One region of the Lysinibacillus sp. FSL M8-0355 genome, then DNA from elsewhere that is predicted to be linked to it. Evidence: riboswitches for the same ligand, from Rfam matches in the RefSeq annotation. Region 1 holds a riboswitch; each other region holds the start of a gene.
The links. Region 1 has a riboswitch for S-adenosylmethionine ahead of MKY46_RS01960 (O-acetylhomoserine aminocarboxypropyltransferase/cysteine synthase family protein). Riboswitches for the same ligand answer to the same signal wherever they lie in the genome.
Positions count from the first base shown of each region.

Region 1 (3,159 bases):
AGACATAATGATTGAGAAGGGGGCAGCATAGAGCAACCAAGCACCCCAGGAGATATCCACATTAAATTGTTCCTGAATAAAGTTTAAAGCGACCATATTTTGAGCTGCTGCTGTCTTGATACCGATATTCCAAATGGAAACGGCTTGTACCGAAGTAATAACAAGTAAAGCGGCGAGTCGACTATCGCGTGGTAAACCAAATGCTGCGACCATCCCTAGCAATATTGGTACGACTGCGCCTGCACGTGCTGTGGCAGAAGGAACAAAAAAAGCGAGGGCTATAGAAACTAAAATGGCGCCGAATACGATAGCTTTTGTTTTTGTTCCTACAAGTGAAAGGATCCAGAGAGCAAGCCGTTTATGTAAGTTGGTAATTTGCATGGCTGCTGCTAAAAAAAGAGCTGCTGCTACTAATGCGACAGCGGAATTACTAAATCCACTTAAGGATAATTTTAAAGCGCCAGCAGTTCCTAATTCTGTAGCAGGATCGTCCATTGATGGAGCGAGCCCTAGTAGAACAGTTACAAGTGCAATGATCATGGCTGAGCTAACGGGATAGGACACGGCCTCTGTTACCCATAGGATGACTGCGAATGCTAAGATGGCTAAAGCTCGTTGTCCAGCAATCGGTAAGTCACCGTTATTAGGTAAAAAAGTAATGATGATTAGTAAAGCAAAGGCCAAGCCAATCCATAGTGGCTTTAAATTCCGTTTCGTAGCTGTTTGATTGGGTGAAGACATATTTTCTCATCCTTTCTACGATAAATATGACGATTATTATCCATAACATCGGTTAGTAAAATGTTTTATTAAGATAAGAACTTGTCTATTTTATTGTAAAAAAATAAGTATGCAGAATAGCTGCTTTTTACAGCGATATAAGTAGATAAAGAGAAAATATACGGTCATAAAAAATACAAAAATATCCATTGTAATATTATTTCTTTTTCTTAAATGCAGACGTTACTTTAGGCTCTGTACCCTTCACTAATCGTTGGATATTTTCGATGTGCAGGATAATAGCTATGCCAAAAAGAAGGACAGCAATTATAGTTGGGCCAATTCCAGGAATCCATAAATATGTTGCCGTACAAAAAACGAGATAAAACTCTAGAACACCGACAATTAAATAGTTAGTTGCAAAGGATAAAATGACAAATAAAATAAGTGCAAATAAACCAATCTTCCAATCTACAGCAAGTAGAATTCCAATAATAGAGGCAGTTCCTTTCCCACCATTGAAGCCCATATAAAATGGGAAATTATGACCCAAAATAACCCCTGCAGCAATAATGTAGGTCAGGAGCCATATTTCTCCTTCGGTTAAATGCGGAGCATCTGCTAAATAAAAGTGTGCACCGATAATAGCTACAACGCCTTTGCCAATATCGATTAGGGCTACTAAAACGCCATATTTCCAGCCGAGGGAAAGTGTAGCATTAGAGGCACCTGCATTGCCATGGCCAGCTTTTTTTAAATCAACCCCCGATAAAAATTGTGCCACTTTAGAGCCGTGAATACAGCCAATTAAATATCCAACTAAGAGAAAAATGATCACGGCTTTTACCATAAAAATACTCCTTTCAAATTTTTTTCTAAATTAGTGTATGCGTTCATATTACGTATAAGAGCTGACAGAAGTTTCGGAAAAAATAAAATTTACATATTGACAGAAAAAAACTCTATGTTTATACTGTGTTACAACGATGGAAATTGAATCTCATACTCTTATCAAGAGCGGCGGAGGGATAGGCCCTATGATGCCCAGCAACCAGTAAGTGATGAACTTACTAAGGTGCTAATTCCTACAGATTCTTACTTGGATCTGGCAGATAAGGGGAGGAAAACTTGCAACCGCAACCCTCTTCTTAACAGGAGAGGGTTTTGTTTTCTACACATAAATCCTCCTCATCTCCGGTACCATCGTAAAAAAATAATTGGAGGTACACAATGACAAATTTTAAACCAGAAACATTGCTGTTACATGGTGGTCAAGAGCCAGACCCAGTGACGGGCTCTAGAACAGTTCCTGTCTATCGCTCAACTGCTTTCGTATTTAAGGACACTGCTCATGCGCAACGTCTTTTTGCCTTAGAGGAAGCGGGGAACATTTACACACGGATTACAAATCCGACAGTGGATGTTTTTGAAAAGCGTGTGGCCTTATTGGAAGGTGGAACAGCAGCAGTAGCACTTTCATCTGGTGCAGCAGCTATCGCATTTTCCATTTTAAATCTAGCTGGAGCAGGCGATGAAATAGTAGCAGGTAGTTCTTTATATGGTGGTACGTATAATTTATTTGCTAACACATTACCGAAGTATGGCATTAAAACAATTTTTGTAGATGAAACAAACCCAGAGAATTTTAAGGCTGCGATTACCGATAAAACGAAAGCTGTCTTCGCTGAAATTTATGGTAATCCAAGTTTAAAAGTTTTAGATATTGAAGCAGTAGCTAAGATTGCACATGCTAACAGTTTACCATTAATTATCGATAGTACATTTGCTTCTCCTTATGGTTCCACACCAATTGAATACGGTGCAGATATTGTTGTTCACTCCGCAACTAAATGGATAGGTGGTCATGGTACAACTTTAGGTGGGGTTGTTGTAGACGCTGGTAAGTTTGATTGGACTAGTGGACGATTCCCTGGATTTACGGAACCAGATGCTTCTTACCATGGATTACGTTACGGAATTGATACAGCTTCTGCTGCTTTTGCTACGAAGCTACGCGTACAGTTGTTACGTGACTTCGGTCCAACATTAAGTGCTGACGCAGCGTTTAATTTACTACAAGGTTTAGAAACGCTTCATTTGCGTATCCCTAAACACAATGAAAATGCGTTGGCAGTTGCTGAATATTTACGAAACCACCCATCTGTGGAGTATGTAAACTATAATGGCCTAGAAGATTTTGCGACACATGATTTGGCGAAAAAATACTTGAAAAATGGCTTCGGTTCTGTGCTTACATTTGGCATTAAAGGTGGACGTGAGGCTGGTCGAAAGCTAATTGATAGCGTGAAGCTGTTTTCACATGTAGCAAATGTAGGGGATGCCAAATCGCTCATTATTCACCCAGCATCTACTACACATCAGCAATTATCAACAGATGAATTAATTCAAGCTGGCGTAACCGAGTCGCTCATTCGCTTA
Region 1 covers NZ_JBBPAI010000001.1:391,878-395,036, forward strand. Annotated here, with positions in the region: gene MKY46_RS01950 (DASS family sodium-coupled anion symporter) at 1-741, opposite strand, end outside; gene MKY46_RS01955 (glycerol-3-phosphate acyltransferase) at 938-1,570, opposite strand; SAM riboswitch class I at 1,726-1,839, shown strand; gene MKY46_RS01960 (O-acetylhomoserine aminocarboxypropyltransferase/cysteine synthase family protein) at 1,951-3,159, shown strand, end outside.

Region 2 (3,159 bases), 3.3 Mb from region 1:
TCCATCTGTCTTCATTGCTGATTACGCAACTGTTACGGGCGACGTAACAATTGGTGCGGAAACAACCATTTGGTTTAATACGGTCATTCGTGGTGATGTTTCCCCAACCATTATTGGGAAACGTGTCAGTATCCAAGATCTTTGTTGCTTACATCAAAGTCCAAAATTTCCGCTAATTATTGAAGATGAGGTAACAGTTGGACACCAAGTCACTTTACATAGCTGTACAATTCGCAAAAATGCTTTAATTGGTATGGGCTCCATTATATTAGACGGGGCAGAGATTGGAGAGGGTGCATTTATTGGGGCAGGAAGCCTAGTACCTCCTGGTAAAGTCATTCCTCCGAATAGTTTAGCATTAGGTCGTCCGGCAAAAGTAGTCCGTGAATTAAATGCAGAAGATAAAGAGGATATGGAACGTATCGTGCGCGAATATGCAGAAAAAGGACAATATTATAAATCCCTTCAGAAGTAAACAATATACACAAAAATTCAATATTAACGAAAAAAATACCTCGCATTTCCGTGTAACCAAAATGTTCACGGATCGTAGCGAGGGATTTTTTGTAAAACAAAGGGGACAATATTGCCCCTTTCCTTTTTAATACATTAGAATAATTTTCTAATGTCTTCATTACTTTAGCTCAATAGTTTATAGATGTGCCTTTTCTCGTAGAGCATCTGCTTTATCGATTTGTTCCCATGGTACATTTAAATCTGTACGACCAAAATGACCATAAGCTGCCGTTTGTTTATAAATCGGACGACGTAAATCTAGCATTTTAATAATACCTGCTGGACGTAAATCAAATAGCTCACGTACCCACTCTACGATTGCGCTTTCTTTCACTTTACCTGTACCAAATGTGTCAACCGCAATGGAAACTGGTTGAGCCACACCAATCGCATAGGCAAGTTGTACCTCAGCGCGTTCTGCCAAGCCAGCTGCTACAATGTTTTTTGCTACATAACGTGCCGCATAAGCCGCTGAACGGTCTACCTTTGTTGCATCCTTACCAGAGAATGCGCCACCACCGTGACGTGCATAACCACCGTATGTATCAACAATGATTTTACGTCCTGTTAAACCAGCGTCCCCTTTAGGTCCACCGATAACAAAACGGCCAGTCGGGTTAATAAAGTATTTCGTGTTTGCATCTAATAATTCACTTGGCACAACGGGTGCAATAACAAATTCTTTCAGATCAGCTTGAATTTGTTCAAGTGTTGCTTCTTCATCATGTTGTGTTGAAATAACAATTGTATCCACTCGCACAGGTACATTATTGTCATCATATTCAATCGTTACTTGTGTTTTTCCATCAGGACGTAAATACGCTAATTCACCTGATTTACGAACTTCTGTTAATCGGCGTGCTAATTTATGTGCTAAGCTGATTGGCAATGGCATTAGTTCAGGTGTTTCATTACATGCATAACCAAACATTAGACCTTGGTCACCAGCACCAATTGCTTCAATATCAGCATCTGTCATAGAGCCTTCACGAGCCTCTAAAGCTTGGTCAACACCTTGTGCAATATCAGGCGATTGTTCGCCAATAGCTACAAGCACCGCTAGATTTTCAGCATCAAAGCCATATTTACCACGTGTATAGCCAATTTCTGCTACAGTATCACGAACGATACCTTTAATATCAACGTAAGTAGAAGTAGTTATTTCTCCTGCTACTAATACTAATCCTGTTGTGACAGTTGTTTCACACGCTACACGTGCATTTGGATCTTCTGCTAAAATAGCATCTAAAATGGCATCCGAGATTTGGTCACAAATCTTATCTGGATGTCCTTCTGTTACACTCTCTGATGTAAACAGTCGACGGTTTGTCATTTGGTTTTCCTCCTATTACTCTTACAAAAAGTAGTTGTGTATGAATACGGTACTCATTACCCATGTCAAGTCCGCTCCTAAGGATTGAACTCTCAAGCCGTTACTGCTGCTTTTAACACGAGGATTTCGAAAGATCTGTCATTATAATAAGGAAAGAACTACATATACTTACCTTTACATTCTTTTTTAGCAATAAAAAAATCCTTTACTCACGTTACTGCACATGAGGAAAGGAATAATGACTTCGTAACCTTTCACTCTTATCGTTCAAGGGATGTTCCCTTGCATCAGGTTGGCACCAACGCATGCTGTGAAATAAAACATGCAGGTTGCCGGGTTTCACAGGGCCTGACCCTCCACCAGCTCGGGATAAGAGTATCCGTTCAATTTCATGTTACTGAAAAGGTTGAACGTTGTCAAATATTTTCTTATGTATTACTGTATAGAAAGGAAGGAACTGATTACACAAAAACTTTTCATACTTGGATGATGATGTAAATAGAAGCAAATTAATCCCTACAACATACCTAGCTACTTGTGGTAACATATGTGTGGCTCAATTTTTGCGCCTAATTACAGTAGGATTGATCGGATTCTACTCGAAAAACATTATTTTTTGTCAGTTTATTGAAAAGTGATAAAAACTCTAAAATAATTTCTTAATTAGTATAGATTATTTAAGCAATTGTGTTATACTATTTTTGAAATTAAGAAAAAATCCCTCTAAATCAAGGGAATACTATAAAAAAGGATGGTATTTAATCGATGAATTCAGTAGAAATTGCAAACGAACTGAAGGAATTATTAAACGGCGGTAACATTAATGTTCAACTTTCAGTACCACAATTAGCAGAAAAAGCTACATCTCGTGGTGAAGCAATGTTAACAGTAGATGGCGCAGTTCGTGCAGAAACTGGCAAATACACTGGTCGTTCACCTAAAGATAAATATACGGTAGAAGAAGAAAGCACAAAAGATCAAATTGACTGGGGTAAAGTCAACCAACCGATTTCTTCTGAAGTGTTTGATAACTTATATGTAAAAGTAATAAAATATTTAAAAGAACGTGACGAGTTATTCGTATTTAAAGGCTTCGCAGGTGCTGACAAAGATTCACAATTAAGCATCCAAGTAATTAATGAATACGCTTGGCACAACCTTTTTGCTCATCAATTATTTATCCGTCCAACTGAAGAAGAATTAGCTTCTCATGTTGCAGACTTCACTGTCATCTCTGCTCCTAACTTTAAAGCAGACCCTGCAGTTGATGGTACTGCTTCTGAAACTTTCATCATTGTATCACTTGAAAA
Region 2 covers NZ_JBBPAI010000001.1:3,669,136-3,672,294, forward strand. Annotated here, with positions in the region: gene MKY46_RS17785 (gamma carbonic anhydrase) at 1-475, shown strand, start outside; gene metK (methionine adenosyltransferase) at 653-1,849, opposite strand; SAM riboswitch class I at 2,107-2,225, opposite strand; gene pckA (phosphoenolpyruvate carboxykinase (ATP)) at 2,615-3,159, shown strand, end outside.
Region 2: linked by a shared signal. The riboswitch ahead of metK (methionine adenosyltransferase) and the one ahead of MKY46_RS01960 (O-acetylhomoserine aminocarboxypropyltransferase/cysteine synthase family protein) in region 1 are both predicted to bind S-adenosylmethionine.

Region 3 (3,159 bases), 200 kb from region 1:
ACAAACGTTAAGCCTAAAATTAACGGTCCAAGTGCCTCTGGAATTAATACAGTAAAAATAATTTGTAGAGGACTTGCTCCCATTGCCTTTGCGGCTTCAATTACCCCAGGGTCAATGCTAACTAAGTTATTCTCTACTACTCTCGCAATACCAAATGATGAGGCAATCGTCATTGGAAAGATTGCTGCCCACGTACCAATCGTTGTTCCAACAACCATTCGTGTTAATGGGCTAATGGCCACTAGAAAAATAATAAATGGAACTGGGCGAATAATATTAATTAAAAAATTTAACAATTGAAACACGAATTTGTTCTCTAAAATATTTCCTTTTCGTGTCACATATAGTAGTAAACCTATTGTTATACCAAGAATAGAACCAAAGATAAGGGTTATAATAACCATTAAAATTGTTTCACCTGTAGATTCAAAAATACGGGGCCAAAAAGTCGTCCAATCAACCTTCATTGAATTTTACCTCCTCAACAGTTACAATGTCTTGTAATTCAGTAAGAACACTAGGTATTTTATCGCTATGTCCCTCAAATGAGACGAGCAAGTTCCCATAGAACTTCTCCTGAATTTCTCGGACAGAGCCATAGACGATATTAACGTCCACATCAAATTTTCTTGTTACGCGAGAAAGGATAGGATCGCTAGCAATATCACCTTTAAAAATAACACGGTATAAATTTTTGCCGCCTTTTTTTCTCCATTCCTCTAATAGAGATGCAGATGGTCGATCTTGCTGAACCGATTGAATAAACCGTTGAGTCGTTAAATGCTGTGGATTTGTAAATATATCAAAAACTGAATTAGATTCAATTACTGCCCCATTTTCCATGACTGCTACTCTGTCACATATTTGTTGGATGACATTCATCTCATGTGTGATTAGCAAAATAGTGATTCCTAAATCCTTGTTTACTTTTTTGAGAAGGCGGAGAATTTCCCCAGTTGTATCCGGATCGAGCGCTGAGGTTGCTTCATCACAAATTAATATATCAGGGGAGGTAGCAAGCGCCCTCGCAATTCCAACCCGCTGTTTTTGGCCTCCAGATAATTGCTCAGGGTAATCATTCGCTTTTTCTGTAAGACCAACAAAACTAAGAAGTTCTGCAACTCTTTCATTAATTTCTTTTTTAGGCACTCCCGCCAGCTTAAGTGGATAGGCTACATTTCCAGCTACCGTTCTTGAGGAGAATAAGTTGAAATTTTGAAAAATCATGCCGATTCTTCTTCTCAGCTTTCTTACCTCTTTTGGTGTGAGCGAATTAATATCAACACCTTGTACTTGAACAGCGCCATGGGTTGGACTTTCTAATAGATTCACAAGTCGCAATAATGTGCTCTTTCCTGCACCACTAAATCCAATAATTCCAAAAATCTCTCCCTGCTGAATTGAAAGAGATACATCTTTCACTGCATTCACTTCACGATCACCAAATTTAAAGGTTTTCGCTACATTCTGAAATTCAATCATTTACTTGCTCAACTCCCTATTTAAAAATAAAGAACAAAAAGGACCTTCCTTTTGTTCTTATCGATTAAGAAAAAAGGAAGGTCCCCACTATTGAAGAAACTACTTCCTTCTCATCTTTCAAATGTAAGTACATTTGCAGGAATTGGCACGGTATTATGTTAATAACCCGCTGCCGAGACTTCATTGGGCCTGTCCCTCAGTCTCTCTGGATAAGAAGAAATTATCGTATTTAATTGTCTGTTAAGATTTAAACAATACTATAATGCTTGATGAATTATATGTCAACATTTCTTTTAAAAAGTTTTATTAGAAAAATAAATCCATTTACTGTTATAACAGCAGGAGTACATTGGTAGCCGCGTTTTTTCTAGTGAAATAATTTATGCTTATGTTACTGAGGATGCCAATGAGCAGCCAGCCATAAAAAGGTTCAATTTGAAAATTGCCTACTCCAAATTGAACCTTTCCGTTATTCTAAAACGCCCTTTTCTCGTAAACTAGCAATTTGTTCATCACTATAGCCAAGTGCAGTTAATACTTCTTCATTATGCTCTCCAAGCTTGGCACCGACATACTTGTACTCAGGCTCAGTGCCATCAAATTTAAAGGCAGAAGCAATTTGCTGTTGCATGGTGCCATCGCTTTTTGGAATATCGACGATCATGCCACGAGCCTTCAACTGTGGATGCTCGCATGCTTCTGGAAAAGTGAGTACAGGCTCTACACAACCTTCAAAATCCTCGTTAAATACCTCAAGCCATTCCTCATATGTCTTTGATAGAAAGGCATCATGAACAGCCTCTTTAAAGCGTATTTGTGTATAGTAAGAATCATTAAAGGTATTATCAATCAACTCAGGAATGTCGAGTGCTTCACAGAGCAGTTTACGAAATTGAGGTTCTAAGCTACCGACAGAGAAGAAGCGTCCATCTTTTGTTTTGTAAAAATCATAGTAACTGCCTCCGTTTAAAATTTCTTGCTCTGGCTGTGGTATACGACCACCCCCAATAAACGCAGCACCATACATAGCATTCAGCGAAAAGACAGCATCTGTCATACTAATATCTATGAATTGTCCTTCGCCTGTTTTTTCACGATGAAGGGCAGCAGCCAGTACCCCAATTGCGGCATGCATTGTCCCTCCAGCTATATCAGCTAGTTGAACCCCCATGGAGACAGGCTTTTTATCCTTATGGCGTGAATAATCGAGTAAGCCTGCTAAAGATAAATAGTTATTATCGTGTCCAGGTCGATTGCTATAAGGTCCAGTTTGTCCGTAACCAGTAATCGCACAATAGATAACCTTTGGATTTATTTCCTTTAGAGCTTCATAGCCAATGCCAAGGCGTTGCATGACACCAGGCCGAAAACCTTCGATAATAACGTCATACTCTTGCACCAGTGATTTTACAATGTCTATAGCCTCTGGTGATTTAAGATTTAATGTAATTGATTTTTTAGATCGATTTAAATGTTGATGAATGTAAGCCTCATGATCTTCATCATAGGGAGGCATAATTCGTGTTAAATCAACGCGCTTTGAAGATTCAACATGGATGACATCTGCTCCTAAATCAGCAAAAATCATTGTCGCCATTGGCCCTGGTAGTAATGCAGAAAAATCGAGAATTTTTAACCCTTGTAAAATGCCCAAATCTTCCAACCCCTTTTTGTGTA
Region 3 covers NZ_JBBPAI010000001.1:191,751-194,909, forward strand. Annotated here, with positions in the region: gene MKY46_RS00960 (methionine ABC transporter permease) at 1-467, opposite strand, end outside; gene MKY46_RS00965 (methionine ABC transporter ATP-binding protein) at 457-1,482, opposite strand; SAM riboswitch class I at 1,590-1,698, opposite strand; gene MKY46_RS00970 (CaiB/BaiF CoA transferase family protein) at 1,952-3,136, opposite strand.
Region 3: linked by a shared signal. The riboswitch ahead of MKY46_RS00965 (methionine ABC transporter ATP-binding protein) and the one ahead of MKY46_RS01960 (O-acetylhomoserine aminocarboxypropyltransferase/cysteine synthase family protein) in region 1 are both predicted to bind S-adenosylmethionine.

Region 4 (3,159 bases), 3.8 Mb from region 1:
AAATAGGGGCGGTTACTATGAAAACAGTTGTTGTATTAGGTGGCGGTATTACAGGATTATGCACAATGCATTATTTACAACGTCAAGTGAAGGAAAATAATGTAGATGTGCGTCTAGTGCTTGTAGAAAAAAATACATATTTAGGGGGCAAATTATATTCAACACATGAGCAAGGTTTTATTATGGAAACAGGTGCTGACTCGATTGTAGCTCGTCATAAAGGTGTTATGGAGCTTGTACAGGAGCTTGATTTTGAGGAGAATCTAGTTTACAACGAAACAGGTATTTCCTATATTTATACGAATAATGAATTACATGCCATTCCGGCAGATTCTACTTTTGGAATACCAATGAGTTTGGCATCCTTGGAGCAAAGCACATTGATTACAGAGCAAGGTAAACAAGATGCATTAAAAGATTTGACTTTACCAAACAAAGACTTCACAAAGGAAAGTTCAATTGGAGAGTTTTTAACCTATTATTTAGGGGAAGAGCTTGTGAAAAATCAAATTGCACCCGTTCTTGCAGGTGTTTATTCAGGGGATTTACACCAGCTTTCGATTGCCTCTACTTTACCGTACTTGATTGACTATAAGAACGAGTATGGAAGTATCATAAAAGGCTTTGATGCGAATCGTGAGCAATTTGCTAAAGCAGCCAATAAAAAGTTTATATCGTTCAAAAACGGTTTATCTTCTCTAATTGATCGTCTCGAACAAACATTAACTGATGTAGAGATCATCAAGGGTGTCGCAACTGTCAATGTTCAAAAGCAAGAAAACCACTATTCAATTGCCTTAGCTAATGGTGAAAGCATCGAGACAGATTATGTCGTTTTAGCACTGCCGAATGAGGCTGTTCAAGGCCTACTACAGGATGAATCATTAAACCGTTATTTTGACCAATTTACGACAGCTTCAGCAATTACGATCTATTTAGGTTTTGATGTACCAGACTCTAGATTGCCAGCAGATGGAACGGGCTATATTGTCTCACATAATTCTGACGTTACATGTAATGCTGCAACTTGGACAAGTCGTAAATGGAGGCATACATCAAGAGATCATAAATTACTTGTGCGACTCTTTTATAAAAGCATCAATCCAGCATATGAGCAACTCCGTGCCATGTCTGACGAAGAATTAGCAGCGGTTGCTTTAGAGGATGTGCGCAAGAGCCTAGGAATAGAGGAACAGCCAACAGTTATTAATGTCACAAAATGGATTGATCAAATGCCAAAATATGATCTAGCTCACCGTGAAGCATTACAAGGTTTAGTTCAAGAATTACAAGAAAACTATCCTAATCTATCCATCGCAGGTTGTTCATACTTTGGGGTAGGGATTGGTGCTTGTATTCAAAATGGGAAAAAAATCGGTGAGGAGCTTGCAAAGGAACTAGCCAATTTCTAAGCTTTTAAGTGAAAAATATCTTTGTTATGTGAAATAGTCTTGACTCATTCGTCAGTAAACGATATGATTCTTTTAATTATTTAAAAAATTCATACTACATTCTTATCAAGAGAAGCAGAGGGACTGGCCCATTGAAGCTTCAGCAACCAACTTTTTTGTCAGGTGCTAAATCCAGAAGACCATTGAGTCGAAGATGAGAAGGAAAAAACAATGATGAGTCATTAAAGCCTTCTTTTTTTTATAAAAGAAGGCTTTTTATTATACAGAGATATAGGAAGAGAGGCTAGTTTAATGAGATTGCTTGAAAGGTTAAAAACGCATGTATTGACGGCAGATGGCGCAATAGGCACAGTACTTTATGGCTATGGTTTGGAGTATTGTCATGAGGAAATGAATGTACAGAAACCTGAGTTAATTGAAAAGATTCATAGAGAATATATTGCAGCTGGTGCTGATATCATCCAAACGAATACGTATGGTGCAAATGCCATTAAATTAGCTCGCTATGGATTAGAATCGCGTGTCCAACAATTTAATGAAGCAGCGATTACAATCGCAAAGCGAGCTGCGGCAGATGGAGGTCAGTTTGTCTTAGGGACAATTGGTGGTATTCGTGGTATTCGTAAAAGTGATGCAACGTTAGATGAAATCTTAGCAACTATTGAGGAGCAAGCGAGTGTTTTACTTGCTGGGAATCCAGACGGCCTTTTACTCGAAACCTATTATGATTTTGAAGAATTAACAGCTACCTTAAAGATGCTACGGACAAAGACAAAATTACCGATTATTGCGCAAGTTTCCATGCACGAACCTGGTGTTTTACAAAACGGTATGTCTTTAAATAACGCCCTGCATGAGCTAGAAAAACTTGGTGCGGATATTGTGGGTGTCAATTGTCGTTTAGGTCCACACCATACCATTCAGGCGTTTGAAGGTGTAGAACTTCCTGATAAGGCATTTATGTCGGCTTATCCGAATGCTTCACTCCTTGACTTAGAAGATGGTCGTGTCGTTTATGAGTCAGAAGCTGAATATTTTGGTCGAGCGGCTGTGGAATTACGTGATCAAGGGGTACGCTTAATTGGAGGCTGTTGTGGTACGACACCGAAGCATATAGCAGCAGCGAAGAAGTATTTAGAAGAGTTATCACCAGTTCATGAAAAGTATGCCAAACCCGAGAAGATTCAAATTGTTCGTGAAGCAGAGCCAACGAAGTATGAACCTCTTCATGAAAAAGTAAAGCGCGAACGCTCTGTCATTGTAGAGCTAGATACACCTAGACATCTGGAAATTGATGGTTTTCTGGAAGGGGCAAAACAATTGTATGATGCAGGAGCAGATGTCGTCATGATGGCAGACAATTCTCTGGCTTCTCCACGTATTAGCAATATTGCTATGGGTGCATTGTTGAAGAGTACTAATGGTGTACGTCCTCTAACACATATTACATGCCGAGATCGTAATTTAATCGGTCTGCAATCACATTTAATGGGGTTAAATGCATTAGGAATTCATGATGTGTTAGCTGTTACTGGTGATCCAACAAAAGTTGGGGACTTCCCAGGTGCCACAAGTGTTTATGATGTCTCATCAATGGAGCTGATCCAATTAATTAAGCAGTTAAATCAAGGTATTTCCTTCTCAGGTAAACCACTTCGTAAAAAAGCAAATTTTTCAGTAGCTGCTGCATTTAATCCAAATGTCCGTGTATTAGATCGTGCTGTGGCACGCTTAGAGAAGAAAATTG
Region 4 covers NZ_JBBPAI010000001.1:4,225,094-4,228,252, reverse strand. Annotated here, with positions in the region: gene MKY46_RS20660 (protoporphyrinogen oxidase) at 18-1,412, shown strand; SAM riboswitch class I at 1,512-1,612, shown strand; gene MKY46_RS20655 (bifunctional homocysteine S-methyltransferase/methylenetetrahydrofolate reductase) at 1,704-3,159, shown strand, end outside.
Region 4: linked by a shared signal. The riboswitch ahead of MKY46_RS20655 (bifunctional homocysteine S-methyltransferase/methylenetetrahydrofolate reductase) and the one ahead of MKY46_RS01960 (O-acetylhomoserine aminocarboxypropyltransferase/cysteine synthase family protein) in region 1 are both predicted to bind S-adenosylmethionine.